2 regions of the Heyndrickxia faecalis genome follow, and region 2 is predicted to be linked to the other one. Evidence: riboswitches for the same ligand, from Rfam matches in the RefSeq annotation. Region 2 holds a riboswitch; the other holds the start of a gene.
The links. A riboswitch is a leader RNA that binds a small molecule or an ion and turns the genes downstream of it on or off. The one in region 2 is predicted to bind cobalamin.
Positions count from the first base shown of each region.

Region 1: another riboswitch for cobalamin. It lies ahead of ABR335_RS15960 (ribonucleoside-diphosphate reductase subunit alpha); the one in region 2 lies ahead of ABR335_RS02370 (prenyltransferase/squalene oxidase repeat-containing protein).

Region 1 is NZ_CP158453.1:3,351,485-3,367,454, reverse strand. Features, by position in the region: gene gntK (gluconokinase) at 1-1,170, opposite strand, end outside; gene ABR335_RS16000 (GntR family transcriptional regulator) at 1,321-2,013, opposite strand; gene gnd (phosphogluconate dehydrogenase (NAD(+)-dependent, decarboxylating)) at 2,074-2,982, opposite strand; gene ABR335_RS15990 (flavodoxin) at 3,749-4,210, shown strand; gene uvrC (excinuclease ABC subunit UvrC) at 4,207-5,292, shown strand; gene ABR335_RS15980 (ATP-binding protein) at 5,306-5,464, opposite strand; gene ABR335_RS15975 (Crp/Fnr family transcriptional regulator) at 5,536-6,288, shown strand; gene ABR335_RS15970 (heavy metal translocating P-type ATPase) at 6,494-8,437, shown strand; gene ABR335_RS15965 (heavy-metal-associated domain-containing protein) at 8,459-8,680, shown strand; cobalamin riboswitch at 9,833-10,028, shown strand; gene ABR335_RS15960 (ribonucleoside-diphosphate reductase subunit alpha) at 10,155-12,389, shown strand; gene ABR335_RS15955 (flavodoxin) at 12,374-12,856, shown strand; gene ABR335_RS15950 (ribonucleotide-diphosphate reductase subunit beta) at 12,801-13,844, shown strand; gene ABR335_RS15945 (glycerol-3-phosphate acyltransferase) at 14,167-14,781, opposite strand; gene ABR335_RS15940 (glycosyltransferase) at 14,778-15,863, opposite strand.
Region 2 is NZ_CP158453.1:489,634-505,603, reverse strand. Features, by position in the region: gene ABR335_RS02425 (LamB/YcsF family protein) at 1-469, opposite strand, end outside; gene ABR335_RS02420 (biotin-dependent carboxyltransferase family protein) at 456-1,457, opposite strand; gene pxpB (5-oxoprolinase subunit PxpB) at 1,454-2,161, opposite strand; gene ABR335_RS02410 (ISLre2-like element ISBco6 family transposase) at 2,942-4,357, shown strand; gene ABR335_RS02405 (MFS transporter) at 4,744-5,949, shown strand; gene ABR335_RS02400 (OsmC family protein) at 5,965-6,414, shown strand; gene ABR335_RS02395 (amino acid ABC transporter ATP-binding protein) at 7,135-7,857, opposite strand; gene ABR335_RS02390 (amino acid ABC transporter permease) at 7,850-8,509, opposite strand; gene ABR335_RS02385 (transporter substrate-binding domain-containing protein) at 8,575-9,342, opposite strand; gene ABR335_RS02380 (M20 family metallopeptidase) at 9,460-10,641, opposite strand; gene htpG (molecular chaperone HtpG) at 10,946-12,823, opposite strand; adenosylcobalamin (AdoCbl) riboswitch at 12,989-13,136, shown strand; gene ABR335_RS02370 (prenyltransferase/squalene oxidase repeat-containing protein) at 13,190-14,656, shown strand; gene ABR335_RS02365 (DUF4430 domain-containing protein) at 14,663-15,418, shown strand; gene ABR335_RS02360 (ECF transporter S component) at 15,431-15,970, shown strand, end outside.

The sequences.
Region 1 (15,970 bases), 660 kb from region 2:
GTAAATAATGCCCTCCAACACGGCCCGGATCATATGTTGTTTTTCATGATGCAGAGTGAGGCCGAAGAAGGCGCCCCGGGCATTCGGGTTCCACAACGGTGCGCGTTCACCGCTGAAATACGGCTGAAAAATTAACCCGTCCGCACCCGGCTTCACACGCGATGCCATTCTTGTCAGCACATCATAAGGGCTGATGCCAAGCCGCTTTGCCGTTTCAACCTCGGAAGCTGCAAATTCATCCCTTGCCCATCTCAATATGCCGCCTCCGTTATTGACAGGCCCGCCTACCACCCATTTATCTTCCGTCAATTCATAGCAGAAAAGCCTGCCTTTTGGATCAGCAGCAGGATGGTCCAGTACGGTCCGGATCGCGCCGCTTGTGCCGATGGTGACCGCAACAACGCCCGGATCAATCGCGTCCACGCCGAGATTTGAAAGCACACCGTCGCTTGCGCCGAGCACAAATGGCGTATCTTTGCCCAACCCCATTTGGTCTGCATATTGGGGATCAAGCCCGCTCATGATCTGTGTGGTCGGAACAGGTTTGGATAACCGGTCCGCTGTTAATCCGGCCAGTTTTAATGCTTCTTCATCCCAGGACAAGGTGTCCATTCTCATCAGACCGGTGCAGGAGGCAATGGAATAATCGACAACGTATTGATGGAACAAACGGTAAAAAACATATTCTTTAATCGAAATAAATTTTGCTGCTTTTTGAAAGATTTCAGGCCTTTCATGCCGCAGCCACATCAGTTTTGGCAATGGGGACATCGGATGGATCGGCGTCCCCGTCCGCATATAGATTTCATGGCCACCCAATTCTTCTTTCAGTTTGCGGCACCAGCCGATGCTCCGGTTATCCGCCCAGGTGATGCAGCGCATAAGCGGTTTGCCTTCCCGATCTACAGGGATGACACTGTGCATGGCGCAGCTGAAGCTGACAAACCGGATTGTTTCGGGGCTTTGGCCGCTCTTCGCTGTAACAGCCTGAATGGTATGAAGGACAGCTTGGAAAATCTGCTCCGGATCCTGTTCTGCAGTAAATGCATCCGGCGTATACAACGGATAACCTTGATTGGCATTTGCGATGATGGTTCCATCGGTTTTGTAAAGCACAGCTTTGGTGCTGGTTGTGCCGATATCAACCCCTATCATACAGGCGTCATGCATCGTAAAAGCCTCCTTTTTAGTATGTTAAAGCGAACGTAGCAAATTCATTGAATACTTGTCGACAACTTGAATGTAATAAAAAGCGATGCCGCCGGGCCAGATTGCCGAAAAGGAATGGAAACATAAAACCCTGCGCCAGGCGGGCTGCGCCTACTCCGTTTTTCCCTCTGCCGGAAAAGATTTATCGAGTGTTCTTTTTGAGTCTTTAAAATAAGCAGAAACAGATTGTTCCACGTTTTCTTCATTTCCGGTTAAAAGGCTGTTTACGATTTTCCGGTGTTTTTCAATGACCCATGCCAGATGGTCAGGGCCGTGGGCAAAAACATCTTCCGTTGTCACGAGGAGTACGGCCATGATCAAGGACTTCATGCCATTCCAAAGATTCAAGATCCGTTTATGGCCGGCATGGCGGATGATCCGATCATGGAAAGAAAAATCGTAATAGGCGAAATCGCTGTGATTCTCGTATTTTGCTGCAATCTTCATTTTATCGATCGTCTCGTTCAGGAATTGGATCAACTGTTCCTGAGGAGCAGCAGACACTCTTTGCTGCGCAAAAATCTCAATCATTTCACGTACGTCGTACAGTTCATGAATATCTGTCAGCCCCATTCCCAGTACGCGGGCGCCCATTCTTTCCAATTGAATAAGACCGTCGTTGGCAAGGGCTTTCAATGCATCACGGACCGGCGAACGGCTCGTTCCGTATTTCCGGGCAATCTGGTTTTCGGAAATGATGTCACCAGGCTTGATTTCATTTGTAAGGATCAGCAGGCGCAATTCATTTGCGATCTGCTCGCCAAGAGAAGCATTTTTCATCCATTGTTCAGGGAACTGTAGCATATTCAAAACTCCCGTTCGTGTAAATTTGATCCCGAAAAGCCTGTCTCCGTTTCAGGCGGCTTACTGGCCGGACCGGGTTACTGCATGTCCGCCAAATTCATTCCGGAGTGCGGCAACGACTTTGCCGGTAAAAGTATCTTTTTCAAGGGAACGGTACCGGTTCATCAAGGATAAGGCAATGACCGGTATGGATGCTTGCAAATCAAGTGCGGTTTCAACCGTCCATTTGCCTTCCCCGGATGATGCCATGACACCACTGATTTCATCGAGATGGGCGTCTTTTGAAAATGCATCTTCCAATAGTTCAACAAGCCAGCTGCGAATGACGGATCCGTGGTTCCACACTTTTGCAACAGCCTGGTTGTCGTAGTCATACGGGCTTTTCTCGAGAATTTCAAATCCTTCAGCCAATGCTTCCATCATGCCGTATTCAATACCGTTATGCACCATTTTGAGGAAATGGCCGCTTCCCGGTTTTCCGGTGTATAAATACCCGTCTTTTTCTGAAATTTTTTCAAAAAGGGGCTCCAACTGATCAAATACCGGCTTGTCTCCCCCGATCATCAGGCAGGCGCCATTCCGGGCTCCGTTGATCCCGCCGGACGTGCCGACATCAAGAAAATGAATGCCTTTGTTTTGAAGCAAAGTATAATGCCTGCATGAATCGGTATAATGAGAGTTGCCGCCGTCAATTACAATATCGCCGGCGCTGAGCAAGTTGCTGAGCTTGTGAATGGTTTCGTTTGTCGGTTCCCCGGACGGCACCATCACCCAAATTTTTCTAGGGGCTTCAAGATTTTGGATCAGCGCTTCCAATGAAGGAAAGCATTTTGCCCGTGAATCAAGGGATGACAACAGTGCGGTTGCATCTCTGGACGTGTCATACGCCTTTACATCCACTTGATGATCCAGCATATTGAGTGATAAATTCAACCCCATTTTTCCAAGTCCAACGATCCCGATTTCCATAAGAGATCCTCCTCTCGTAAGATTGTAAGATTAGTATACTTGTCGACAAGTTGAATCGTGAGCGCTTTCTTTTTTGTGAAAAAGTAAAATGTTTTCGTTTTCAAATCCATCATAGTTGATCGAACAGGGGTTGTCAAGGAAGAGAATGTATTCCTATTTTTTCCACTTATCTGCATACAAGCGTTCCATCGATCCGGAATGGGAAGTTTCAGGTGGTATAAAACTGGATCGGATCTCCCCAGACGCTCCAAGAGCTTTACCTCCGTTAAGTGTGGAGCCTCAAAACGGCTAGAGGTCTAAAGAAAGGCTCTTAAGCTGTTTCGAGGCTTTTTACTCTTTGATTCTTTCTTAATTGTACTCATATTGAGTAGAAGCTTATTATGCCAACAACCCAAAGGAACAATAGTATTCCAATAATTGTAAACAACATAATTTTTGTACTTTTTTTCATGACCCGGCCCCCTTTTTATTAACACTTTTTACCAATCCGCGTAATGCCTGTCCATCTTTTTCCATCACATTTTTACCAATTCTTCATCTATCATTATTAATCAAACAATAAGGAAATTCCTTTAAAAAATGGCCATTTTGTTGCGGGAAAGTAAAATATTTTCGATTTCAACTTTTTCATAGTCTGAGAGATATGCCCGCCGGTCCGCATGGAAATTTTCAGTTGGTATCTAAACTTGATGCAGATCAAATGCAGATTTTCACAATTGATATAGAATAAAGGGAGGGGGAATTCAACAGATCGGAGTGAAAAAAGATGAAAACGATCATTGTGTATTCAACCATGACAGGTACAACCGAATTTATGGCAGAACAAATTGCGGCAGCCCTGACAGAAGCGGGTTATGCCGTTGATATAGCAGAATCAACCAATACAAGCGCGCATGAACTTACCGGTTATGATCTGATTCTGATCGGCGCAAATACATGGGACGAGGGCGATCTTTGGGATGAGATGATCGATTTTTATGAGGAACTTCCGGAAGTCGATTTAACCGGCAAAAAAGGTGCGGTGTTTGGCGCCGGCGACTCTTTTTACGAGCATTTCGCCACCGCGGTGGATACGATGGAGGAAGCATTGAAAAAGCAGGGGTGCGAGCTGCTTTTGGACGGGTTAAAAGTGGATGTCGTCCCGGATGAGGAAATCGAAACCGCCTGCAAAGATTTTGCCCGGAAACTTGATTTGCGCTGCCGCGAGCTGGGGCTTGTGCAGCAATGAACACCGTCATCCTGCACAAGCTTTCCCTTTTGCCAGAAGAGCCGGGATGCTATTTGATGAAAAGCCGGGAAGGGGAAATCATTTATGTTGGAAAGGCAAAAAAGCTGAAAAACCGGGTACGCTCTTACTTTACCGGTTCCCATGATGAAAAAACAACCCAGCTTGTCGGAGAGATTTTTGATCTGGAATGGATCGTCACAGCGACCAACACGGAGGCTTTGGTGCTGGAAATGAATCTGATTAAGCAGTACCGGCCGAAATACAATATTATGCTAAAAGATGATAAAAGCTACCCCTTTATCAAAATTACGGATGAACGGCACCCCCAGCTCATTTTAACGCGTGAAGCAGGCCGTGATAAAGGGAAATATTTCGGCCCGTTTCCGAATGCCCGGGCGGCAGCGGAGACAAAAAAAGTACTGGACAGGCTTTATCCGCTCAGGCGTTGTCCGGAATCAAGCACCCGCCCCTGCCTGTATTACCAGCTTGGACTGTGCATTGGCACCTGTGCAAGGGAAGTGGGTGAAGAAGAATACAAGGAACAAATCCGCAAAATTGTCCATTTTTTCCACGGCGGTTACCGAGCAGTTTTAAAAGACATGAAAAAAGAAATGCTGCAGGCAGCAAAAAAGCTTGATTTTGAAAAAGCGGAACAACTGAAGGAACAAATCATGCAAATTGAAGTGACCATGGAAGATCAAAATATCGTGCTGAACGACCCTGTAAGCCGGGATATATTCGGCTTTGCTGTTCAAGACGGGTTCATGTGTGTCCACGTTTTTTATATGCGGGACGGCAGGATTATAGAGCGGGAGGTTATTTTCAGACCAATTGGAAGTAAGGAACCGAAAAGGGCATTTCTTGACTTTTTACAGCATTTTTATGGCGAGAGTGGCAATACGTTGCCAAAGGAAATGCTCATTCCGGCAGCAGTTGGGAAGGAAGCGGCCGAAATATGCGTTTCCGCCCGTATCGTACAGCCGAAACGCGGGCAGAAAAAAGAAATGGTGCAGCTGGCAACTAAAAATGCGCGTATTGCGCTGGAAGAAAAGGTTTCGTTAATGGAGCTTGAAACGGTGTAGACTGCCGCATATTTCACGGCAATATCGGCAAAAGAATGCGTACTGCAGTGCCTTTGCCAGGTTCGCTTTTTACATTGATAGAGCCCCCGTGAAGTTCCACGAGCTGTTTCGTAATCGCCATACCGAGGCCGGGATCACTTGTCTGTAAAGCGTTTTCCGGGTAAAATGGCATGAGAAGCTAAGCCATCATCATATGACATAAGAGCTTGGGCAAAACTAAATTTTTTTTAGGGGGCTCATCACATGGAGTGCCATCATCATATCCATGGTTCCCATCCCGGGCATGGTTGTAAAAGCCATGCGGGATGCATACGGCTCGTGCCTATTTTCAACCATCTGGAAGAAGAACAGATGGCGAAAATCGGGGCGTCTGTTGAAACGCTGGCATTACAAAAGGGGGAAATACTTTTCCGGGCAGGGGAAAGAGATGATACGCTGTATATTATCCATACCGGAAAAGTGAGAATTTACCGGTTGGCAGATTCGGGAAAGGAGCAGCTTGTCCGCATATTAAATCCGGGTGATTTTACCGGCGAGCTGGCTGTTTTTCAACCGGGGGAAATTCATGAGAATTACGCAGAGGCCCTGCAGGATTCGACTATCTGCAGGATGAAACAGAAGGACCTTCAAGCCTATTTGCTGGCATATCCCCAAATCGCTTTAAAAATCTTAACGGAAATCACAAAGCGTTTGGAAGAATCGGAAAAACAAACGGCCCGGGTAGCGGTCGAAAATGTGGAATCCAGAATCATCTCCTTTTTAGCCAGTTGTGTGGAACAAAGCGGCACGAATGATACAGTGATTGCCTTGCCAATGTCTAAAAAAGATTTGGCTTCTTATCTTGGAACAACCCCCGAAACCATCAGCCGAAAGTTTACAAATCTGGAAAAACAGGGATTAATAGAGCAGTTGCCAAATAAGAAAATCAAAATTCCTGACTTGGACGAGCTGTTATTGTATGCAGATGAGGCAACGTCAGCCGGCGGTCACCACTGAAAAAGTGCTGAAAAAATAAACAAGCGACGGGAAACCACTAATAATGGTGACCCGCCGCTTTTTGTGTGTCCAAAATTTTGTCTGCGCATTTTTTCAATGGACCCGTCCTGCGGTGTATTTTTAAATTAAAAATCTTGACAAGGGTCAATGATGAAAGCAAGGGGCTCTTTTAAAATAATCGTATAACAGGTGAGGGGGAGTTCCAATGTTAGAACAAATCCATCAACATAAGCATCATCTGGCATGGATCGCCGGCATTTTAATCGTTCTTGGTTTATGGATGAAATGGATGGGCTTTTACGCCTGGAGGGACGGTTTTTTGATGGCGGCAACCGTTGCTGCTGTCCTTCCCATCGCCATCAAAGCCTGGCAAGCGGCGAGGATGAAAACGTTCAGTATTGAGTTGCTCGTTACGGTGGCGGTTGCAGGTGCCTTGCTAATCCACGAATATATGGAATCCGCAGCTGTCACTTTTCTGTTTTTGTTTGGCGATTATTTAGAAGCCAGGACATTAAAGAAAACCCGTTCGTCTTTAAAGCAATTGGCAGATATGGCCCCGCAGGAAGCGATCTTGCTTCAAGAAGACGGAACCCGAAAAAAAACGGCCGCAGATCGCGTCCGGGCAGGGAACAAGCTGGTTGTCCTCCCGGGCGGCAAAATTCCGGTTGACGGGATCATTACAAACGGCCGGGCATTCGTGGATGAATCAGCGGTTACCGGGGAACCGGCACCCGTCATGAAAAAAGAAAACGATCCTGTTTTTAGCGGCTCGATTTTAGATACCGGCTATATCGAAATGATCGCTGAAAAGATCGGGAATGACACAACCTTTGCAAAGATGATTGAACTGGTGGAAGAAGCACAGGATGCAAAATCGAAAACCGAACGTTTCCTCGACCGGTTTGCAAACTATTACACACCGGCGATTGTCATCCTTGCACTCGCCGTGTTTGTTTTTACCCGTGATTTTCACAAAGCGATTACCTTCCTGGTCATTGCCTGCCCAGGTGCGCTCGTGATTGGCGCTCCCGTGTCAAACGTAGCGGGAATTGGAAACGGCGCGAAACACGGTGCGCTGATCAAAGGCGGGGATGTGATGGAAAAACTGTCAAAAGTGGATACGCTCGTATTTGATAAAACCGGCACGCTGACAAAAGGGAAGTCGGAAGTCACGGATTTGCACCTGCTTGGCACAAGGCGCGAAGAGGAAGTGCTCGGGCTTGTGGCCAAGGCGGAAACCGTTTCTGAACACCCGCTCGGCCAAACGATTGTGAAAGAAGCAGAAGCAAGGGGCATCCCGTTTAACCGGTATCACTTGCAGGAAGGTGAAGCGATAAAAGGGAAAGGCATGACGGCAACCATTGATGGCATAGCCATTACTGTGGGGAACCGCAAATTGATGGAAGCACAAGGCATCACCATTTCTCCATCAGCGGGCAGTTACGCAACCGATCGTGAAAAAATGGGGAATACTGCTATTTTTATTGCGGTCAATGGAAAGTTGGAAGCCATTCTGTCCATCGCCGACCAAATCCGTGAAGATGCCCGGGCTGCCTTGGAGGACATGCGCGCTGCCGGGATCAAAAGGATCGTCATGTTAACAGGCGATAACCGCCATACCGCCCGAGCCGTCGCCAACCAATTGGGTATTGATGCCTTTCATGCAGAGCTGCTTCCGGATGAAAAAGTGGACTATGTGAAGAAACTGAAAGAGGAAGGAGCTGTTGTGGCGATGGCAGGAGACGGCATGAATGATGCCCCTGCGATTGCAACGGCAGATATCGGGCTTGCCATGGGGAAAGGCGGAACGGATATCTCTATCGAAACGGCTGATATCGTTTTGATGGCAGACAAGCTTTCCCAATATGCCCATGCCTTTGCCCTGTCGAAAAAAACGATGCGGAATATGAAACAGAATATAGCAATTGCACTTTCGGTCGTCGTATTTTTGCTTGTTGGTGTTCTTCGGGGACAAGTAGACCTTGCAGCCGGGATGTTTGTCCATGAAGGAAGCGTTTTAGCTGTTATTCTAAATGCAATGCGGTTGATCGGATTTGCACCAAAGGGCGGACGGCAGAAGTTCAAGATCAGCAAAATCGGCCAACTTGATGGAGATCAATTACGGAAACCAGTGCGGCATGTAAAATAAAAACAAAAGGAGGGAAACGGAATGAAAAAAGCCGTGATGCAATTAGAAACGTTAACCTGTCCGTCTTGTATGAAAAAAATAGAAGGCGCGCTGGACAAAGTGGAAGGTGTGGAAAATGTGAAAGTACTTTTCAACGCCAGCAAAGCAAAAGTGGATTTTGACGAGGCAAAGGTTTCGGCAGATGAATTGAAAGAAATCGTTGAAAAAACAGGCTATCAAGTTCAAGCAGTGAAGACGAATTAAAAAAGGATAAGGTTGAGGCCAGTTGTTGGTCCCAACCTTTTCTTTTTTTGCAACCTGAAAGACGTATACGAATCAGCCCAGAAAGGTCGCGGTTGTTGGATCAACTTTTTCATTTTTGCAACTGCTGCTTGAAAGGGGCGGGAATAACGGGCTAATCGGGATTGCCTCTATAACGTAGACAGGTTCTATGTGAAGGAAGGCCTCCGTTTTTTTCAAGCTTCCTTAACAGGAAGATCTTCGTTATTTCGTGCTTCCTTAACGTAGCTGGGCTCTATGTGAAGGAAGGCCGTCGTTTTTGCATGCTTTCTTAACGTAGCCGGGTTCTATGTGAAGGAAGGCCGTCGTTTTTGCATGCTTTCTTAACGTAGCCGGTTCTACGTGAAGGAAGGCCGTCAATTTTGCAAGCTTCCTTAACATAGCCGGGTTCTATGTGAAGGAAGGCCGTCAATTTTGCAAGCTTTCTTAACGTAGCCGGGCTCTATGTGAAGGAAGGCCGTCATTTTTTCAAGCTTTCTTAACGTAGCCGCACTCTATGTAAAGGAAGGCCGTCAATTTTCCGTGTTTCCTTAACGTAGCCGCCCTCTATGTAAAGGAAGACCTCCGTTTTTTCAAGCTTCCTTAACATAGCCGCGCCCTATGTGAAGGAAGATCTTCATTTTTCCGTTCTTCCTTAACGTAGATGGGCTCTATGTTAAGAAAGCCCTTCATTTTTCCACGCTTTCTTAACATAGCCGGGCTCTATGTGAAGAAAGACCTTCGTTTTTCCATGCTCCCTTAACGTAGCCGGGTTCTATGTGAAGGCAGCAGCCCACATTTTCACCAGTGCTTTACGAAGAGCGCCCCTATGAATGAGAAGGAAACGCTTAAAATTTTTGCCATTGTGCTTCTGGTTTTTTGCAATGTCATGTGTGGGGGAGAAATTTAATGGGTAAAGTCAAACCGATGTATTGTACCTGCTCCCTCAATCGTCTAAAATGGATAACGGACTGTGAAAATCCATTCCTTAAGGAAAAAGGCGAAGAAGGCTGCTCCGTATTCGGCATCTTTTTACGGACAAACTTGAAACATATTCAACGTAACTGAGGATTGATATCTTTTGTCGAATATGGTAGGATAACAACATATAGAAATTCTAAAACAAAAAAATACTAAATATAGTATGCGAGTATTGGTGGCTTTGAAATGCCTGAAAAGGGAATCCGGTGGGAAACCGGAGCTGCCCCCGCAACTGTCAGTGTGGACGAAAGAGCGAACCACTGTACCGGCTGCTTTTTTTGGCGGCGGTATGGGAAGGGCTTCATTAGAATGAAACACAAGCCAGGAGACCTGCCAATACTCGAAGTTTCTATTCTTCGGGGTGCGGGAACGGGAAACGGCGGAACAGATGATCACGGATGCTGTTTTTCTGCCGTTTTTGCCGTTCATCCCCCTGAAATGAACGGTTTTTTTGCGTTCAAAAAAGGGAGGAGAAAACGTGATATCTATTCAACTGGAATCAAAAGAAATGATTTTGCAGCTCATTGATCAAATGTCTGCAGGCCTGGAGATTGAAACCGGCGCTTATAAGGAAAAGATTTTAAAGTTATGGGACCAGGATGCCTCTTTGGTGGAAAAAACAGATCTACTTATTAAACATGCCCTTGAAAATATCGATGAAGCAGGTGCGACCTGGACATTCTTTGCAGCGAGAATTTACTTACATAAGCTTTATGCCGAAGCCGCCAAAAACCGGCATTATGATCCAACCCTCAAGTACGGGTCTTTCTATGATTTGATCAGGCAGCTGGTAGAAAAAGGCATTTATTCTCCAAAACTGCTTGACAAATATACAAAGCAGGAAATAGAAACGCTCGGCCGCCTAATCGACCCGGAGAAGGATTTGCTTTTTACGTATCCCGGCCTCTATACGCTCGTAACCCGTTATCTGGCAAGTGATTTTGAAAAGCATGTCTATGAACTGCCGCAAGAGCGCTGGATGGTGATTGCGATGTACCTGATGCAGGATGAACAGCAGGAAACCCGGATGGAACATGTGAAGGAAGCGTACTGGGCACTCAGCAATCTGTACATGACGGTCGCAACCCCGACGCTCGCGAATGCGGGCAAAACGCATGGCCAGCTCTCGAGTTGTTTCATTGATACAGTGGCGGACAGCCTGCAATCAATCTATGACAGTAACACCGACATCGCCCAGCTTTCGAAAAACGGCGGCGGGATCGGTGTGTATATGGGAAAAATCCGTGGACGGGGAAGCGCGATTAAAGGTTTCCCGGGCATGTCGAGTGGTGTGGTGCCGTGGATCAAACAACTGAACAACACGGCAGTGAGCGTTGACCAGCTCGGGACAAGAAAAGGCGCCATTACCGTCTACCTCGATGTGTGGCACCGCGACATTGAAGATTTTCTCGATTTGAAGTTAAATAACGGCGATGACCGGCTCCGTGCCCGCGATATTTATACAGGCGTGTGCATCCCAGATTATTTTATGGAACAGGTGGAAAAGCGCGGGGACTGGTATGTTTTTGATCCGCATGAAGTAAAAGAAGTCATGGGGTTTGCTCTTGAAGATTTTTACGATGAAGAGAAGGGAAAAGGGAGCTGGCGTGAAAAATATGAGGCGTGCATCCATGCCGATCTCCGTTCGAAAAGGAAAGTTCCGGCGATCGAGATTATGAAGCGCATCATGAGATCGCAACTTGAAACAGGAGCGCCGTTTATGTTTTACCGCGATGAAGTGAACCGGCAAAACCCGAACAGCCACAAAGGGATCATTTACTGCTCCAATTTATGCACGGAAATTGCCCAGAACCAGTCCCCGACTGAGCTGATTGAAGAATGGATCAAAGAAGAAAATGTGATCGTAAAGAAATACCGTTCCGGGGATTATGTCGTCTGTAACTTGAGTTCCATCAATCTTGGGAAAGCTGTCCCGGACGGGGTGCTCGAACGGCTTATCCGCATCCAGGTCCGCATGCTCGATCATGTGATTGATGTCAATACGTTGCCCATTAAACAAGTGCAAATCACGAACAAAAAGTACCGTGCGGTCGGGCTTGGCACATTTGGCTGGCATCATTTGCTGGCACTTGAGGGAATTGAATGGGAAACGGAAGCAGCCGTCGAATATGCGGATAAACTGTACGAAAACATTGCCTACTATGCGATTAAAAGCAGCATGGAATTAGCCAGGGAAAAAGGCAGCTATCCGGCATTTCCAGGCAGCAAGTGGAGCACCGGCGCTTATTTTACCGGTAAAGGCTACACAAGTGAACGCTGGTTGGCGCTTGCTGAAGAAGTGAAAAAATACGGCTTGCGGAACGGATATTTAATGGCGGTTGCACCGAATGCGACCACTTCGATTATTGCCGGCTCGACAGCAAGCATTGACCCGGTTTTCCAGCCTTATTATATGGAAGAAAAAAAGGATTACAGATTTCCGGTTACAGCGCCTGATTTAGACCACCGGACGTACAACATTTACCGCCGTTCGGCTTATAAACTTGACCAAAGATGGTCCGTCCGGCAGAATGCGGCAAGGCAAAAACATATTGACCAGAGCATCTCTTTCAATTTTTATGTGCCGTACAATATCCGCGCGCAAGTGTTGCTTGATCTCCATCTGCAAGCTTGGAAGTCCGGCTTGAAAACGACCTATTATGTGCGCTCGACCTCCAATGAAGTGGAAGAATGCGAGTGGTGCCAAAGTTGAAAGTGCTGATTGCGTACTTATCCTATAGTGGCAATACAAAAGAAACGGCGGAACTGCTGGCATCCTGGTGCAGGGCGCGCGGGATGGCGGTGGACATGCACGAAATCGGCATTTCCCCGCCGTTTTCGCCGCGCGACTATGATTTGATCCTGGTCGGAACTTTCACATGGGAACGGGGCGCCACGCCTGAAGAAGTGAAGGATTTTGTTCTGGAAATTGGCTGGAAACCTCCCAATGTCGCTGTGTTTGGAACGGGGGAAACGCAATTTGGCGGTGATGATTTATTCTGCCTGGCCGCCCGCAAACTTGCAAAATTTTATAATAGCCCATGGGAACCGTTAAAAATTGAACAGTCTCCGAGGGGAAGCCAGGAAAAAGAAGTGGAAAAATGGATAGAAGGAGTGCTGGAAGATGTCAAACGCTTTGCTGGAAAAAGCGAAAACGTTGGATCCGGTTCACCCGAATAAAGCGACTGCCTTATTCGGAGGAAAGTCAAGCGGAATTTTAAACTGGAATGATCTTGCTTATCCGCACTGGTATAAGACGTATAAACGATTGTTGGGGAATTACTGGCAGTCGGATGAAGTGAATATGTCAACAGATGTGAAACAATTCCCGCTGTTATCGGAAAAAGAGCAGGAAACGTTTTTGAAAATCATCAGCCTGCTGGCAACGCTCGATTCTTCACAAACGAGGACGATTTTGCTTGCTTCACTGTATGCGACCGATCCGTCCATCCAATCGATTTTGGCGGTGATTGCCCAGCAGGAAGCTGTCCACAATGAGAGTTATTCTTATATTTTATCGTCCGTCGTGTCCCTTGATAAACAAAATGAAGCGTTTGAAATCGGGCGGAAAGATCCGGTGCTGCTAAAGCGAAACAAAAAACTGATGGAGCAATACAATGCGTTTGCCCAGCAGCCGGATGTGGAAGATATTGTGAAAACGCTCGTGTATTCGACACTGCTGGAAGGGTTGTTCTTTTATTCCGGTTTTGCTTTCTTTTATAATCTGGCGCGGCAGAACAAAATGGTCGGCACATCGACGATGATCAGTTATATTAACCGCGATGAGCTGGAACACGGGCGCTTTATTTCGGAACTGATCCGCGCGGTGCTTTCCGAACATCCGGAATTGAACACGCCGGCCTTTTCCGATTGGGTATATGCCCGGTTCCGCGAGTCCGTTGACTTGGAAACCGAGTGGTCGGAATACGTGCTCCAGGACGTGGAAGGGATCGATCTTGAGGAAATGGCAGGTTTTATTAAATACCGTGCCAATAAAATGCTGCGCATGATCGGATTAAGCGAGCTGTACCCGGAACATGTTGAAAATCCGATGAAATGGATTCGCGCCTATGCTGATAATTTCGATGCAACCAAAACGGATTTCTTTGAACAAAAGTCCCGTTCTTATACAAAAGTGAGCGATTTGAACGGATTTGATGAGCTGTAATCTGTCTAGAACACAGTTTGCAGCACGGTGAAAAAATATTTTCGGAAAGAAAACGGCAAAAAAAGATCTGATGGATGGCACTAGCAAAAAAGCGGGAGTGATTCCCGCTTTTTGCATGCCAACTAGGGCTTGCTGAATAAGCAAAATTTCTAGATTTGGCAAGGATGCTGACGGATTTGGCAAAAATTTAAATGCAAGGGGTTTACAACCAATTTAGGGAAAAACTTGCATTCAAAAGCCAATACAAACGAGATATTTTTAGACAGCGTTTACGGACAAATAGGGTGCAAACTCAGAATTGGATTCGTTCAGCAAGCCCCAATTACGTGGTGAAATGCTTTTCCTTTTTCAAACGCATGAGCGCTTTTTTATTTTTCCACAGCAGGATGATGAAGTTGCCCAGCCAGATCCATAAGAGAAAACGAGGATATTTTTGAAAAATGAGAAAGAGGGATAGCAGCAGGAATCCGGTTGTCGTTTGCAGGCTGTCTTCACTGCTGGTTGTTTTTTTGCCTTTTTTCACCACCTTTGCTAGGACATAAAAGCATGCAAGAATAACGGCATAAGTGAGGGATATGCGAAATTTGGTCAATGCGCTCCATACGCCGAAGCTTACGGCAAGGCCTTTTCCACCGTTTCCCTTTAAAAAAGGGGAAAAGGCATGCCCGGCAATCGGTGCCAGGGCAATGGGAATCAACGCCTTGTGCGATGGGACCGCCCCCGATTTTATGATCAGCCAAACTGGAAGAAAACCTTTGCCGAAGTCACCCGCAATGCCAAGCAGCCCAAATTTGTAACCGGCTTTTTTCCAAAGGTTTGCTGCACCAGGGTTTCCGTCCCCGGTTTTGCGAATATTGACGTTTAATAACAAGCCGATCCAGTAAGAAAACATCAGCGAACCGGAAAGAAAACAAAGTGCTGATAATAAAAAAGTCATTTGTTTTGCCCCCTTCCCACATCAATGTATCTGCCTTTCCAAAGCACTTTTTTACGAAAATGGGACTGATAAAGGGAATACAGGATGACAACCAGGAAAAAAATCATCGATAAAAAGTGAAATAAAGGATGCAGGATGCCAAAGTTTCCCGTATGCCGGTTAAAATAATAGATTTGGGCGGCATACAGCAAATACCCCGCAACAAAGTAAGGGATGCCGGAGAAGCAGCCGAGCTCGGATATGAGCAGACCGAGAATCCAGAAAACTACAGCCGCAATTGTAAAAGGATGAATGGCTGATGTGCTTAACACCGCCCCTTTTGCAAATCCTTGCAGCTCATGGCTGAAACCGCCGGGATACATGTGGAAGAAGACGAGCCCGCTTCCGGTAAAATTGGTGACCGGAATGCCAGCCTGTTGAAAACGGGCGCCTAAGTTCAGGTCGTCCAGCATTTCAGCGCGGATATTCCCGTGCCCGCCAATTTTGTCATAATCTTCTCTTGATACACAAATACAGGCACCATAAAGCCCTTTTTGTCGGTTTAGGCGCTCAAACGGCGAGGTGAATGAGAAAATCCCGAGCAGGTTCAGAACCATTGCCAGTTTCTCATAAAATTTTTCAGTAAGATGGTATGGAACGACAGAGATGGCGCCTCCCTGCTGTTTTTGTGCTGTAACAAGAGAGCTGATGGCGTGTTCAGCAAGGCGGATGTCGGCATCGAGAAAGATAAGCAGATCCCCGGTGGATTTCACGTAACCGTTCCAGACGGCCCACGTTTTTCCGGTCCATCCATCCGGAAGATCAGGCGCAGAAACGACGGTGACACCGAATTTTTCTGCTGTTTCTTTTGTTTTGTCTTCGGAATGGTCGTCCACCACAATGATTTCACCGGGTTTGGTTGTTTGCTTGTTTAAAGAATCCAACAGGGCAGGCAGGGTGTTTTCTTCATTTCTTGCCGGAATAATAACGGATATCTTTTCCCGCCCGGCTGTGCCGTGTGCTTGCGGTAAAGGGCGCTTACGGAAAAGGACGAATCCCGTCAGCAGGCCGCATAAAATAAACCAGAATAAAATGGCAGACATGTTCACCACTTCCTGTTCTGCTGTATAGAGTGAACGTAGGGTAAATTTGTATGGCAAAGCAGTTAAGATGAATTTTGTATCTCTATTTTACATCAGGGCTTCCCGGA
Region 2 (15,970 bases):
CTTTTTCCCCGGCTTTTACAAGTTCCGAGCCGGCAAGCCCGAATAAAATGAGGTCGGGGCTGACATCATAGACCGCCTTCGCAATGGCTTCGGCGAGTCCCGTATCTTTGGCTGCCATATTGTAAAGTGCGCCGTGCGGTTTTACATGCCGGACGGTGCTTCCTTCTGCTTTTGCAAACGCAGCAAGGGCACCGATCTGGTAGACGGTCATGTCATAAGCCTCTTGCGGGGAAATCTGTATATTCCGGCGCCCGAACCCCATCAGATCCGGAAGCCCGGGGTGCGCGCCGATCCCAACCCCTTTTTCAGCCGCCATCCGGACCGTTTTCCGCATCACAGTAGGATCACCGGCGTGAAAACCGCACGCAATATTTGCGGAAGTGATCAAATCCAGTATTTCTTCATCTTTCCCAATGGTATAGGCACCAAAACTTTCGCCCATATCACAGTTCAGATCAATGCTCGGCATGTGTGCCCCTCCTTTTCGCCTGGTAGGCAATCGTTCCCTTCAACATGCGAATTTGTTTTTCTCTTTCTATATAAAGCAACTGTGCTTCCTGCAACGTTATTTTTTTAAACCGGAGCTCATCCCCCGGCTTCAGCTGGGCTAATAGCGGCAAATCCACAGAAGCAACCTGGGCGATTTTCGGATATCCCCCTGTCGTTTGCCGGTCTGCCAACAGGACAATCGGCTCCCCGCCGGACGGCACCTGAATAGTCCCGAAGCTGACACTTTCAGATAACATCTCCTGCGCCGCTTTTACCGTCAGTTTCGGACCTTCGAGGCGGTACCCCATCCGGTCGGAATTTTGCGAAAGGCGGTATGATTCACGGAAAAACGTTTCAATACTTTCTGCGGTAAATAAGTCCTCGTGGCGGCCCGGAACGACCCGGATCGTTGGAGATGAACCATAATCCGGTAGTATGTTTTTCGAAACAGACCAAGCTGAGTGGTATTCAAGAGATGCGGTCAGCTGCCTGGACACTTCCCCGGGGGTCCCCGTTTCAAGCACATCGCCCGCCTGGAGTGCCCGGCCGTTGAAACCGCCTATCTTCGCACGCAAGTAGGTTGACTTGCTTTTCAGCATTTCCGGAACGGATATCCCGCCGGAAACCGCCAAATAGACGCGGCAACCGGTCCCGTCCTGCCTGAGTCTGAGTTCACTGCCGCTTTTCACTTTCATGGGCCGCCATAGCCCGACCGGTTTTCCGTCTAAAACAGCATGGAACCCGCTGCCGCAAATGGCAATCAATGTATCGTTCTGAAACTCCAGCACCGGCCCTGTGAGCGTAATTTCCAGTGTGGCTTCATTTTCCGGATTACCGGCAAGCAAGTTTGCGACTCTGTGGGCAAAAGCATCCATTGCCCCGCTTTGGACAACCCCGTATTTTTGGTAGCCGGACCGCCCGAGATCCTGCACCGTTGTCAGCATGCCCGGTTTGATAATTTTAATCATGATGGCATCTTCTCCAGTTCCCGGTATTCTTCAAGGCTCACCGGCCGGAAGCGGATTTTGTCGCCCGCTTGAAGGAGGCTTGGCCCATCCCGATCCGGCCGGAACAGTTTGACGGGAGTCCGACCGATGATTTGCCAACCACCCGGTGTTTCGATCGGATAAATCCCGGTTTGTTTTCCGGCGATTCCAACCGATCTTTCCGGAATTTTGAGCCGCGGCGTTTTTTTCCTGGGCGCTGCAATTTTTTCAGGCATGCCGCCGATATAAGGAAAACCGGGTGCGAATCCGATCATGTATACGGTGTAGTCGCCGGAAGCATGGATCCGGATCACTTCTTCTGGCGTAAGGTCGTTGATGCGGGCAACATTTTCGAGATCCGGCCCGAATTCGCCGCCGTAGCATACCGGGATATCGACTGTGCGCGGTTCCGGGATGAATGCAGGCTGTGCTTTTTCAAGAAGCCGGGTGAAATAGCGGGATACATATCTGTAGGGATATTCGCCAAATTTTGCATAAACTTTGAATGGGTCATACAGAACGGTGACAGTTGTGTAGGCGGGAATATATTCAATCATCCACGCAGGCGCCGCATTTTCGATTAATGAAACGATCGCCCGGACTTTCCTGTGGTTTGCAAGGTTGATTTCTTTCCCTGCTTCAATCAGGATTGCGCCGTCGCCTTCCGGAAACAATTGAAAATCCATATAGACGCCTCCATCCTCGTATTCATTTAAAGATTATTATCATATAATAACAAATGTTTTCTATTTTGTCACTGGAAAAAACCTGTCCGGCAATGCACACCGTTTCGTTTTGATTTGCCGCAAAGAAATAATAGCAGTTGGCAGCTTTAACGTTTGATCCCATTGCTTGAATCACACGACTGTATCCGTTTTCAATATCGTTTGTTAAAAATGCATCTTGAATCCAATACGGGAAGTTTGCAGATTGAATAGACGTGCTGATCGGGTTTTGTCCTACGAGAATGCTATTTTAAGATAATTTGGGAAAATCTTTCTTTTTTTAACAATTCACTTTGTAAACTTTTATATTTTTAAATATACACCGGAATAAAAAGATAAGGCAACAATTGTGTATGTTTCGTTTCCCGCCATGTTGAAGCAGCGGGCTGCATGCCTTGTTCTGAACATGCACTGTTGTTCGGATGGCGCTGCGTTAAAAATGCACGAGGACTGCTATCCTGCGTTCTCTGCTGCATAGGCGTCTGGGCTGAAAAATTGCGCCGGTAGATTTTCAGACTTTTATGCGTGCTGCATTCTTTGCAGCATGGTGGTGCGCGGGGCACCCTATAGCGTGCATCATGTCAGGTGTAAGATGCGGAGGGACGTGAACGGCTCCCTTTATTTCTGGTATAGGTATGTGTAAAATTTTACTCGACGGGGCATATGAGTGGAAAAAAATGGGAAGACGCTCTATCATCTAATTGTACACTTCAAGATGAACATCTAGAGAGAGGTCTTCCCATGGATATTATATCAATAATTGCTGGATTATTAAAGGATACAAAGAGTCTTATCGAATTTGAAGAACAGCTTAAACTTCTGATGCAGAAGGCTTTTACACAATGGGTTGGGGAAATATTTGAAGAGTTAGATAAAATAATTAAACAGGAGAAGTTAGAGGAGGGCTGGGTGTACTGCCGGAGTGATAACAGAAACATTCAGTTTCTATTTGGAAGTGTGACCTTTAAACGTTCATTAATGCATGACAAGAGAGGAAATTCCCATTATCCTCTGGATGAATGGTTAGGGCTGGTACCACACCAACGATACAGCCCGTTAGTGGAATTAAAGGTGGCAGAGTTGGCAAGTGAGAACACCTATCGGGAAGTAGCTGATATTTTAAAAGAGTGGACAGCAGTGAGTCTTAGTCACACAACTGTAGGGAACATGGTAAAACACGTAGGGAAAACTCAGGCGGAAGCCGATAAGGCACTTGTAGAAGAGCTAGAAATAGCTGTTTCCCTGCCTGAGGGGAAGAAGGTAGACTACCTGTTTTCTGAAGCAGATGGTGTATTCGTTCGGGGACTAAAAAAGAAACAGAGTATGGAAGTCCACCACGCCATTCTCTATGAGGGATGGCAAACCAATGGTAAAAGGGTCTCCCTGCGTCAGCCCACAGTCATCATGACAACGGAAGCCATCCAGACATTTTGGGATGAAGTCCAAGCCACAGCTGCCAACACCTACTCCCTCGAAAAAACGCATGTCATTACAAACAGTGATGGAGGTGCGGGATACACAGCTGAACGGTTTCAAACAGCTTTCTCACAGTCGGAATTTCCGGTGCTCAACCAGCTGGATACCTACCACGTTGCACAAGCCATCATAAGGACATTTGGGGGCGGAAAGAGCGAGATCAAGGAGCAAATTAGAAAAGCGATTAGAACGCATGACCTGGACCAACTCACGTTATATTTGGATACGCACGAAAGCACCTTGACGGATAAAAAGGCTCTCAAGAAAATCAAGGAATTCCGTTCGTATATCTTGAAAAACTGGGACCGCATTTTTGACTGGAGAGACAGGGTGAAAAACGTGCCGGAAGGTGCGAGAGGCCTAGGAGCGATGGAATCGAATCAAAGGCATATCTCCTTCAGGATGAAAAAAAGGGGCATGCATTGGAGTGAACTTGGCGCAGAAGCCATGGTGAAAATCAAACAAGGCATACTCAATGGGACATTGAGAGAAGTCTATCTGAAACACCGTTCAAGAAGCGAGAGAAAGCAACGGAACTTGAAACAATTCATCAGGATGTCTCAACTGCTCAAGCAGCCTGTACGCCCGTCAGTGGGCGTAAAGCACGGATCAGTTGCCCTGCATTCAAGCAGTTCATCGGCAATGGGACATTTAAGCAAAATATTAGAGCTTTCGTTTTAAGCCTGGCTCAGTGGGGACTGATCGTTGAGGCGCGCGAAATTTACGAGACTCCTGCGGGAAAAGCGAGCCAGGAGAGACCCCGCAGCGAGGTACGAGCGAGGAGGCTCGCCGGCCGACCGCGGAAAGCGAGTGAATTTCGCGCGCCTCAACATCCCCGTTATCCATCTTTATACGGAAATATTACATCTTTTCCGAAAATTACACCGAGCAAGTAAAGCACGGTAGCCGAAAGTGTACAAAAAGAGTGTCTTGGAATACCCGATATTTAAACCTTGTCGAGAAAAACTTGACACATACCTGGTATAGAAACACATTGAATATTTTTGCTAAAACGTTCTATAATGAAGTTACCTGCTTTTTACGTTAGAAACGAGGGGGTACTTCCTTTGGATAAACCGAAATTGTGGACGAAAGACTTTATTATGATTTCTTCCACAAATTTTTTTACGCACGTTGTATTTTATTTGTTAATGACCAGTATTGCCATGTACGTCATAACCGCCTACCATGCAAGTCAGGGAATGGCAGGGCTTGCAGCAGGAATATTCGTGCTGGCTTCACTCATTGCACGGTTATTTGCCGGGAAATATCTCGACAAAATCGGCCGCAAGCAGATGCTGGTCGGCGGATTAATTGTTTTTCTGGCTGTGATGTTGCTTCATTTTAAAGCTGATAGTCTCCTATATTTGATGGTCTTGCGTTTTATCCAGGGAGCGATGCACGGCGTGATTACGACAGCCGCCGGCGCCATTGTCGCGGATATCATCCCAAATGAACGGCGCGGAGAGGGTACTGGCTATTATGCGACAAGTATGAATTTGGCGATGGCTATCGGGCCGTTTTTAGGGATTCTGATTACCCGATTTGCCGATTTTCATATGATCGTGCTCGTGTCAAGCATCATTGCGTTCATTGATCTGATTTCTGGCATTTTGTTATCCGTTCCAAAACCGGCTGCTGGCCATGCAAAAGTTACGGAAATGGCTCGTTTTAAAGTAATAGATTACTTCGAACCGGCTGCCGTGCCGATTTCAGGTGCGGTTTTTGCCGTTACGCTTGCCTATTCCAGTGTGCTATCTTTCTTATCTTTGTATGCAAAGGACATTGGACTAACCGGCGCCGCCACTTATTTTTTCCTTGTTTATGCAGCAGCGCTCGTCATCACAAGGCCTTTTACAGGCAGATGGTTTGATGAACGCGGGGCAAATGTTGTCGTTTACCCGCTGTTTATTTTGTTAATTGCCGGTTTCGTCCTGCTCAGCCAGGCGCACAGCGGATGGATGCTGCTTACAGCCGGGGCTTTGATCGGGATCGGTTACGGCACCGTACAGTCCAGCTTCCAGGCAATTGCCATTCAGCTTTCGCCACCAAACCGGAAAGCACTAGCAACTTCGACGTTTTTCATTTTTCTTGACCTGGCAAGCGGATCCGGTCCTTATCTTTTAGGAACAGTTGCCGGTTTGATGGATTTCCGGATGCTGTATCTTGCGGTTTCGGGCTGGGTTGTCCTGTGTATTGCCGTTTATTATGCCGTCCATGGGAGAAGAGCAGCAGCCGGCAAAAACAAAACAGCAGCAGAAAGCAAATTTTAACAGGAGGGGTCACACATGACAGAACATCATTTTCATTTAAAAGCAGACTGGCCGGGGCTTCGCAATGATACAGGGAACATTGCATGCGGAAACCTGGTAACGAAAATTTCTATTCCTCCGGAGATGGGCGGTCCGGGTGTCGGCACAAATCCGGACGAAATGTTGCTCGGGGCTGCCGCAACATGTTATATCATTACGCTGGCGGCGATGATGGAACGCAGCAGCCTGGAGAAAGACAGTTTGACAATGGCATCAGAAGGGATCGTCGATGTGACCGACGGCGTATTTACGTATAAAAAGATCATCCACCGACCAGAAATTGTGCTGAAACCGGACGCATCCGAAAGCGATGTCCGGCTCGCGCGGAAGCTTGCAGAAAAAGCCGAAAAATCATGCATGATCAGCCGGGCCATTCAGGGAAATGTGGAAATGGAGCTTGAAGTTATGGTAAAAACAGCCGGCTAACTGGAGCGGCGGGAGGCTTTGCTTTATTCCCGCTTCCGATTTGCCTTTTTAAAATGTATTACAGAACCCTTCGTGTGAAGAAAGACATTGTTTTTTGCCGGGTATCTTCACGTAGACGTGCTCTATGTGAAGATACCCGGCAATTTTTCTTGCTTTCTTAACAGGGACGCCTTCTATGTTAAGAAAGAGCTGTGATTTTTCTCGCTTCCTTAACGTAGACGCCTTCTAGGTTAAGAAAGAGCTGTGATTTTTCTCGCTTCCTTAACGTAGACGCCTTCTAGGTTAAGATAGAGCCGCAATTTCCTTCGCTTCCTTTACATAGACGCACTCTATGTTAAGAAAGAACCCCGATTTGCTTTGCTTCCTTTACATAGACGGCTTCTATGTTAAGATATAGCTGCGATTTTTCTCGCTTCCTTAACGTAGACGCCTTCTATGTTAAGATAGAACCACAGTTTTTCTCGCTTCCTTAACGTAGACGCACTCTACGTTAAGAAAGACCTGCAATTTTTCTCGCTTCCTTCACATAGACGCGCTCTATGCGGAGATAGGCCCCCAGTTTCCCACCGGTTTCTTAACGTAAAGGCCGGCTGTTTCGTCTGGGGTAGCGGGAGGACGGAAGCGGGAACGGTGAAAATGTCTCTTTGGGCTTCCAAAAGGATTTCATTAACAGGCCGGCATTCCCATGTAAAAAAGCAGCTGCCTTGTGCAGCTGCTTTTTTACAACACTTTGTCCAAAAAATCCTGTGCCCGGGTTGTTTTCGGGCGCGAAAAGAATTCATCCGGTGTGCTGTCTTCCAAAATTTTGCCGCCGTCAAGAAACAGGACGCGGTCAGCCACTTCGCGGGCAAAGCCCATTTCGTGTGTGACGATAACCATTGTCATGCCGGTTTGGGCAAGATCTTTCATGACGTTCAGCACTTCTTTGACCATCTCCGGATCAAGCGCGGATGTCGGTTCGTCAAACAGCATCAGTTTCGGTTCCATTGCCAGCGCGCGCGCAATCGCGACACGCTGCTTCTGCCCGCCGGAAAGGCTGTCCGGATATGCCTCTTCTTTTTCGGTCAGGCCGACTTTTCTCAACAATTCCCGGGCTTTTTCTTCGGCGGTTTGGCGGTTCATCTTTTTTACTTTCATCGGCGCGTAAGTCAAATTGTCCAGGACCCTTTTATGCGGAAAAAGATGAAAGTGCTGGAACACCATGCCGATTTCTGAACGGACTTTCATCACATTCGTTTTCTTATCGGTGATTTCTTCCCCGTCAATCCAAATCCGCCCTTTTGTCGGCTCCTCCAGGAAATTCAGGCAGCGTAAAAAGGTCGATTTTCCGGATCCGGACGGGCCGATGACAACGACGACTTCCCCTTTTCCGACCTCTGTTGAAATGTCTTTTAAAACTTCATTATGCCCGAACTGCTTATGGAGATGTTCGACTTTAATCACTGTATTTCATCTTCCTTTCTACTTGTTTGCCAAGCATGGTGAGGATAAAGACAAGCACCCAGTAAATCGCAGCGACAAACAGCAGCGGTTCAAAATTGTGATACGTTTGCGCGCCGACAACCTGGGCACGGCGCATCAAATCGAGATAACCGATGGTCGATACAAGGGCGGACTCTTTTGTCAGAGAAACAAATTCATTCATCAACGCCGGCAAAATATTTTTCATCGCCTGCGGTAAAATCAAGTCTTTCATCATTAAATAATACGGTACGCCGAGCGCCTGAGCAGCTTCGGTCTGGCCTTTGTCCACCGCCTGGATCCCGGCCCGAATGATCTCCGATACATATGCCGCAGAGTTTAAGCCGAATGCGAGAATAGCGGACGGAAACGGCTGGATATCGTAACCGGTCAGCTGTGGAATGGCAAAATAAATGAGCATCAGCTGCACAATGAGCGGCGTGCCCCGGAAAATTGATGTATAAATATCGCCTATCCATTTCAATGTTTTAATATGAGAAATTTTAAAAAGGGCAAAAATCGTGCCGAGCACAAACCCGAAAAGGATCGCAAAAAATACAAATTTTAAAGTTACCCATATTCCTTTTAAAATAAAAGGAATATAAGGCACAATTTGGCTGAAATCCAAATTCATGCCTTACACCTCACTTTGTTTGTTTTGAAAAAACAGCGCCCTGCTCAGCAAGGCGCCTGCATGCATTACTGTTTGTCAAGTTTCCATTTCTTTCTCAGCTCGTCCAGTTTCCCGTTCTTTTCCGCTTTTGCCAGCACTTTGTTGACTTTCGCCGTCAATTTGCTGCCTTTTGGCAAAGCAACGGCCATACCTGGCGAGCTCGAGGTCGGGTCGTCAAAGCCAACCAGGTTTTGCTTCTTGATATAGCCTTCTGCGACTGATTTATCAAGATAGGCTACTTGAATCCGTTTTGAAAGCAATTCTTCAATTAAGTTTGTGGAGTTGTCCAGCTTTTTGACCGTAAAATTGTACTTTCCTTTCAGCTTGTCCGCGCCCTCTTCCTGAATGGTGCCGAGCTGGACGCCGACGGTTTTGCCTTTCAAGTCATCCAGTGTCTTGACGGGGGAACCTTTTAGCGTAACAAACATTTCCCCTGAATGATGGTACGGGGTGGAGAAGTCAACGTTTTTGGCACGTTCTTTCGTTGCGGACATCCCGGAAAGGACCATGTCAACACGGTGCGATTGCAGCGCCCCGATCAGTCCGTCAAATTTCATATCTTTAATTTCAAGTTTGTATCCCAGTTCTTTTGCAATATACTTGGCGAGATCCGCGTCAAATCCGACCACATTTCCTGCTGTGTCTCTTGTTTCAAACGGGGCAAAGTCGGCTGAAGTGCCCATGATGAGCGTTTTTTCTTTTTTCGTATTACTTTTGCTGCTGTTTGTTTGGCCGCAAGCTGCCGCAATCACCATTGAAAATACAATTGCGATGCCTAACACGATCTTTTTCACAATGTTTCCCCCTATGAATATATCAGTCTTGGTAAGTATCTTTATTCAACAAAATGTATTTTAACACGTTGTGCAATGTTTGAAAAGATCCCTATTTTAAAAAATAAATGTCATTTTTTAGCTGTTTACCGGTATTTTTTTAACGTTTTCCGCAAACTCGCTTTTTACTTTTTCCAAAAGTTCCTGGTTTGTGAGAAGGTCAAACCCGGTCATAGCCAAAGCCAGTGCGCCGCTCGATAAGATCTGATGTGCATTGTCCGTAACCGTCATATCGGCAAATGCTTTTGTATGCGCGACAAGCCCCGGGGCATCTAGGCCGATATACGGGTGGATCGCCGGCACGACATGGCTGACATTGCCCATATCAATGGATCCGTATGAGGTTTTTGGCGGATTGACTTTTTTCACTTTTGTTTGTAAAAGGTTTTCCGTGAACCTTTTCGACAATGTCTCGTTTGTGAGCATATTGTCATAACTTAGTTCGTAATTGGAGATTTGCACGGTGGCACCGGTCATCATTGCAGCTCCCTGTGCGATTCTTTTCACCTTTTCAACCACTTCGTTTAAAACCGCACGGGCCTTGGCGCGGACATAAAACTGGGCCACCGCCTTATCAGGGACAATGTTTGCGGCAATGCCACCTTCTTTGATAATGCCGTGGATACGGACATCGGAGGTGACATGCTGGCGGAGTGCATTCACGCCGTTAAACAGCTGGATCACTGCGTCGAGTGCGTTAATGCCGTCTTCCGGGTTCGATGCCGCATGGGCTGATTTCCCACGAAAGTCAAACTGGATCGCATCCATGGCAAGCGACTCACCGCTTTCATACGACTCATCGGCCGGGTGGACAATCATCGCGGCATCGATCCCATCGAAAATACCCTGTTCCGCCATCGCAACTTTCGCACCGTTCGTTTCTTCTGCAGGTGTCCCGAGCACCACCACGCGGCCGCCGGTTTCGTCAACCATTTTGCTTAAAAGCACACCCGCACCCGCGCTCATCGTTCCGATCATATTGTGGCCGCAGCCGTGGCCGACACCCGGAAGCGCATCATATTCGCATAAAAAGGCAACTGCCGGCCCTGTTTTTCCGCTGTCATAAACTGCTTTAAAAGCGGTCGGCCTGCCGACAATTCCTTTTTCCACTGAAAAGCCGTGTGACGCAAGGAAGTCCGTGAGTAATTTCATAGACTGGTATTCCTGGTCGCCAAGTTCGGGATGATGATATAAGTAGTCGCTCATTTCCCAGAGCTTGGACTCGATTTGACTCAAATGGTGTCTAAGCTGTTCCTTCATTGGATGGCCCCCTTGTATTGTTCGTGTGCGCCAAAGTTAATATTTATAAATAATATGTTATAAATATACATCACCTTTCCCATTCGGGCAACCCTTTTTTATAAAAAATACAAAAAGACCCCATCTTGCTTTCAGATGGAGCCTTCTTCGTCATATAAACTACTGCTATTCATGAAATGTTCCAGCCATACGGTTTGCAAATGTCCCGGTGCTCACCGGCACGGGCACAGCAACCATGCCGGCCGTCGCGGGGGCCGTAGATTTGCTGGATGTCCCGTGGCTTTTTTGCAATATGCGGGCTTCCTTATGCCATCATTTTGCAAATATCATTTGAAAATGCAACCGGGTCTTCAATCTCGAGCCCTTCAATCAGCCGCGCCTGGTTATACAACAGGTTTGTATAAAGCTTGCATTTGTCCTTGTCATGGGCGAACGCCTCTTTTAATGCGTTAAATACATCATGATGGATGTTAATTTCGAGCACTTTATCGGCTTTTACATTTTGTCCGTTCGGCATTGCGCTCAACACTTTTTCCATTTCAATCGACACTTCGCCGTCCGTTGTAAAGCAGACCGGATGCGATTTTAAGCGGTGCGAGGCACGGACATTTTTCACTTTTCCGTCCAGTGTCTCTTTCATAAATGCAAAGAGCTCTTTGTTTTCTTTTTCCTCGGCATCGGTTTCTTTTTTGTCTTCCGTTTCAAAACCGAGATCGCCGCTTGATACGGACCTGAATTCTTTTTCCTTATAATTCATGAGCATCTTGATCGCAAATTCATCGATGTCTTCCGTAAAGTAAAGGATTTCGTATCCTTTATCAAGCACAAGTTCCGTCTGCGGCAATTTTTCAATCCGGTCAATCGACTCACCGGTTGCGTAATAAATGTATTTTTGGTCTTCCGGCATGCGGCTTACGTATTCATCAAGCGTAACAAGCTTTTTCTCTTTTGAAGAATAAAACATCAGGAGATCCTGCAAATCTTCTTTGTGCGCGCCAAATTCATTGTATACCCCGAATTTCAACTGACGCCCGAATGATTTGAAAAATGCTTCGTACTGCTCACGGTTTTCTTTTAAAAGGTTAGCTAGTTCACGCTTGATTTTGTTTTTGATATTTTTCGCAATCAGTTTTAGCTGACGGTCGTGCTGGAGCATTTCCCGCGAAATGTTCAGAGACAGGTCTTCGGAGTCGACCATCCCTTTGACAAAACTGAAATAATCCGGTAAAAGATCCGGGCATTTTTCCATAATCAGAACGCCATTCGCATACAGTTCCAGCCCTTTTTCATATTCCGGCGTATAATAATCGAACGGAATTTTTTCCGGAATGTAAAGAATTGCATTGTAACGCACGGTGCCGTCAACTTTGATGTGAATATGCTTGACCGGTTTGTCAAAGCCGTAATGCTTTTCCATATAAAATTGCTCATAATCTTCATCTGTCAGCTCACTCTTGTTTTTGCGCCAGATCGGGACCATGCTGTTGAGCGTTTGTTCTTCTTTGACCTCTTCGTATTCATCATCGCTGCCCTCTTTCAGGCGCCTTTCCGTTACATCCATTTTAATCGGGTAGCGGATAAAATCGGAATATTTTTTCACAATGGCCCGCAGCCGGTACTCTTCCAAATACTGATCGTAGTCTTCATCCTCTGTGTTTTCTTTCAGCTTCAATATAATATCCGTACCGTTGCCGTTTTTTTCGCACGGCTCAATCGTATAGCCTTCCGCACCTTTCGACTGCCATTTATAAGCCTGATCGCTCCCCGCAGCCTTGGAAATGACGGTAATTTCATCTGCCACCATGAACGCCGAGTAGAAGCCGACGCCGAACTGGCCGATAAGATCATACCCGTCTTTCATTTCATTGTCATGTTTAAAAGCGAGCGAACCGCTTTGCGCGATCGTGCCGAGGTTTTCTTCCAGTTCCGTCTCCGTCATGCCGATCCCGGTATCAGAAACAGTCAGCGTCCGGTTTTCTTTATCCGGGGTAATTTTAATGTAGTAGCTGTCTTTATCAAATGTTAAATTTTCATCTGTCAAAGCTTTGTAATAAATTTTATCAATCGCGTCGCTGGCGTTGGATATCAGCTCACGCAAGAAAATTTCTTTTTGCGTGTAAATCGAGTGGATCATCATGTCGAGAAGCCGTTTGGATTCTGCTTTAAATTCCTTTACCGCCACTTCGATCTCTCCTTTATATGTATAGATGATGGCAATGTCCCTTTAGCACTCCTAACACCAGAGTGCTAACATCTTATTTTTTAGCACAGCACCGCTTGTTTGTCAATGAAATAGTGGCAGAAATTGTCCTTTCCAACAGGCAGGGGTTGTTCTATAATTAATTACTGACATCTAAATACGGGCTTGGGCGATGGAAACAGGTGAAATTCCTGTACGGTCCCGCCACTGTGATGGAAAACATTTTCCTAAGTCAGATCTTTCTCCCAAGCTGTCGGTTTATTTGAAGCCTACGAGGTATAGGCGAAAAAAATTTTGCCCTTGTATACCTCTTTTGTACAAGGGGTTTTTTATGAAAGGAGAGCGGTAATGGTGGGGAAAAGCGCAAGAAGACTCTTTCTGGGAATTGTTTTTGTTTTGGCATTTGCAGTTCCAATCCACAGTTTTGCAGCTGGTTCGGTAACAGAAAGCATTGAGAATACAGCCGGTTATTTCCAAAAGAATCCTGCTTTCTTTAAGAAATCTGAACTGGATTCCGATTTGGTTGTGGCGGCTTTGGCAAAGAAAGGTTTGCTGGAGAAAAAAGAGATATCAGATTACACAAATACGATTTCTCATAAACTCCAGTCATCAAACGTAAGCCGCGGAGATTTAGATAAAGCAATTATCGCTATTAAAGCAATGGGCAAGGATCCGTCTCAATTTATTAATGGCAGGAACCTGGTGAAAGAAGTGTACGCGTCTCCGGCAGATCGTGCAACAGCAACGGTTTATGCTTTTGATTTAATCGCTTTAAGTACGGATGACTATGCAATTCCAAGTAACGCAGAAAATGCACCCGCAAAAATCGCGGCCAAGCTAGTTGATCTCGAAGTGAAAATAACCGATGGCGCAACAACAATTGGAGGAGGCTGGAGCTGGGACACTTCCGGGAAGACCCCGCCGGATACAGACTCAACCGGTATGGTGCTCACAGCCTTGGGCATGTATCAAAAATATTACAATGACCCTTCTGTAAAAAAAGCCATTCGTGATGGAAAAAGGTTTCTCATGAAAGCCCAAAAATCAAACGGGGGCTATGATTATAATCCGGGCATTTCTACAAGTCTTGATGGTGTCAATTCTTCATCTACAGCCCAAGCTATTATCGGTTTATCATCCATTGGTGTCGATCCGACATCAAACAAATTTACTAAAAACCATGTCAACCCTGTTTCTTTTCTACTAAACAACTATAAAATCGACAATGGCTTTAAATGGTTGCCTGGTGATAAAGGAATAAATGATTTTGCGACAGAGGAAGTTTTTGAGGCCCTTGTCGCCTATGACCTTTTTCTAAAAGGAGATACCCTGTATAACTTCAGGAATATTAGCAAATCCGATGCCGGCAGTACGGGCGCAACTGATTCGGATGCTGAAGATAAAGATCCAGGCAAAAGTCCCGGTCACAGCCCGGCTGCAGCTCCTCCGAGAGTGGTTGAAAAGCACACGAAAGAAGTCGTAACCAAAACGAACACCATTACGAATACGAAAGACCATACGATTACGCATAACAACATCACTACAAAAACCAATACGGTGGAAAAACCGGCTACAGCCAAAAAACAAACGCCGGCAAAAACAAAAACAGCTTCAAATGCAAAAAAAGAGGACAAACCTGCAACTGCAACTGCAGCTGCCCAGGCACCCCCTGCAGAAGATGCGCAGCAAGAGCCGAAAAAAGTCGTCATTACCAAAACAACGGGTGTTTCTCCTGTGCACGGCTGGGTCGGTTCCCTTTCTGCGGGTGCAGGCGTCATCCTGCTAATCATCCGTAAAAAATTTCTGGGGGTATGAGCAGGAATGAAATATAAAAGTATCATTATTGATAGTATTGCCGTTTTATTGATTGCATTCGGCGCCTGGTTTTTTATCGACGGTTTCCATTTTGAATCGAAAACCGTTAAAACTTATTCTGAAACAACACAAGTTGCAAACACTTCAGCGAAGGAAAAGGATACGGCAGCAAAAGACAGTACAACCGGAAAGAAAACGGACGCCGCCGGCAGCAACAAAACGGATGAAAAAAGCAATACGGGCGGATCCGAAAGCAATGCGGCGGATTCAGCTGCCCACTCCAAAAATGCTGAAGAAAAGGCTTCTGCAGACAGCAAGACGGATAAAGCACCTGCCACAAATACCAAAACGGCGGTCACATCCAGCACATCAACGAAAACGACAACCGGGGCTTCTTCGTCCGGGTCCGGCAGCAGCCACGCTTCCGGCAACACCGCAGCGCCATCTAAAGCAAAAGCCGAAACGGTTTCTTTAACCGTAAAGGGCTACAAAGGGCCGGTTTTCAGCGGCAAATACAGTTATAAAAGCGGAGACACTGCATTTTCCGCTTTAAAAAAAGCCGCCGCTTCTGAAGGCGTAAGCCTCGATTATTCCGGGTCCGGTGCAACCGTCTATGTAAAGGGCATTAATGGCCAGTATGAAGGGGATCAAGGCGGCATGAGCGGCTGGAAATATAAAGTAAACGGAAAAGAGCCAAACGTTTCCGCAGGGTCGTATAAACTAAAAACCGGCGATCAGGTTGTCTGGTTCTATTCTAAATAGGAGATGCATAAAATGGGGAATCAGCCGCTTGAAAAAAGGAAGTCAGCGAAAACCGCTTCACGGCTGACAAGGAGAATGGCGCTTCTTGCCATGCTGGCGGCCCTGAGCGTCGCCGGGCGGATTTTGATGGCATCGGTCCCGAATGTCCAGCCGTGCACCGTGATCATCATTTGCAGTTCTTTTGTTTTCGGCATCCGCTTCGGTTTGGCGCTTGCCTTTTTGACGGTCTTCGGTTCCGACATGTTTCTCGGCATGGGGCTGTTTGCGATCATGCAATTTCTTGCGTGGGGTACTATCGCGGTGCTTTCCGGCCTGCTCGGCAAGAAAGAGTTATACAAAAAAGTCCCGCATCTCGTGTTATGTCTGTATGCAGCTTTTACCGGCTTCCTGTTCGGCTTTATGGTTTCATTAAATTATTTATTTATCGGCGGGCCGTTTGCGTTTTGGACATACTACCTCGGCGGGCTGTTGTTTGACAGCTACCATGCCGCGGGAAACTTCTTCTTTTATTTAATTTTAGGGCCGGTTTTAATCAAACTGATTGCAAAAGAA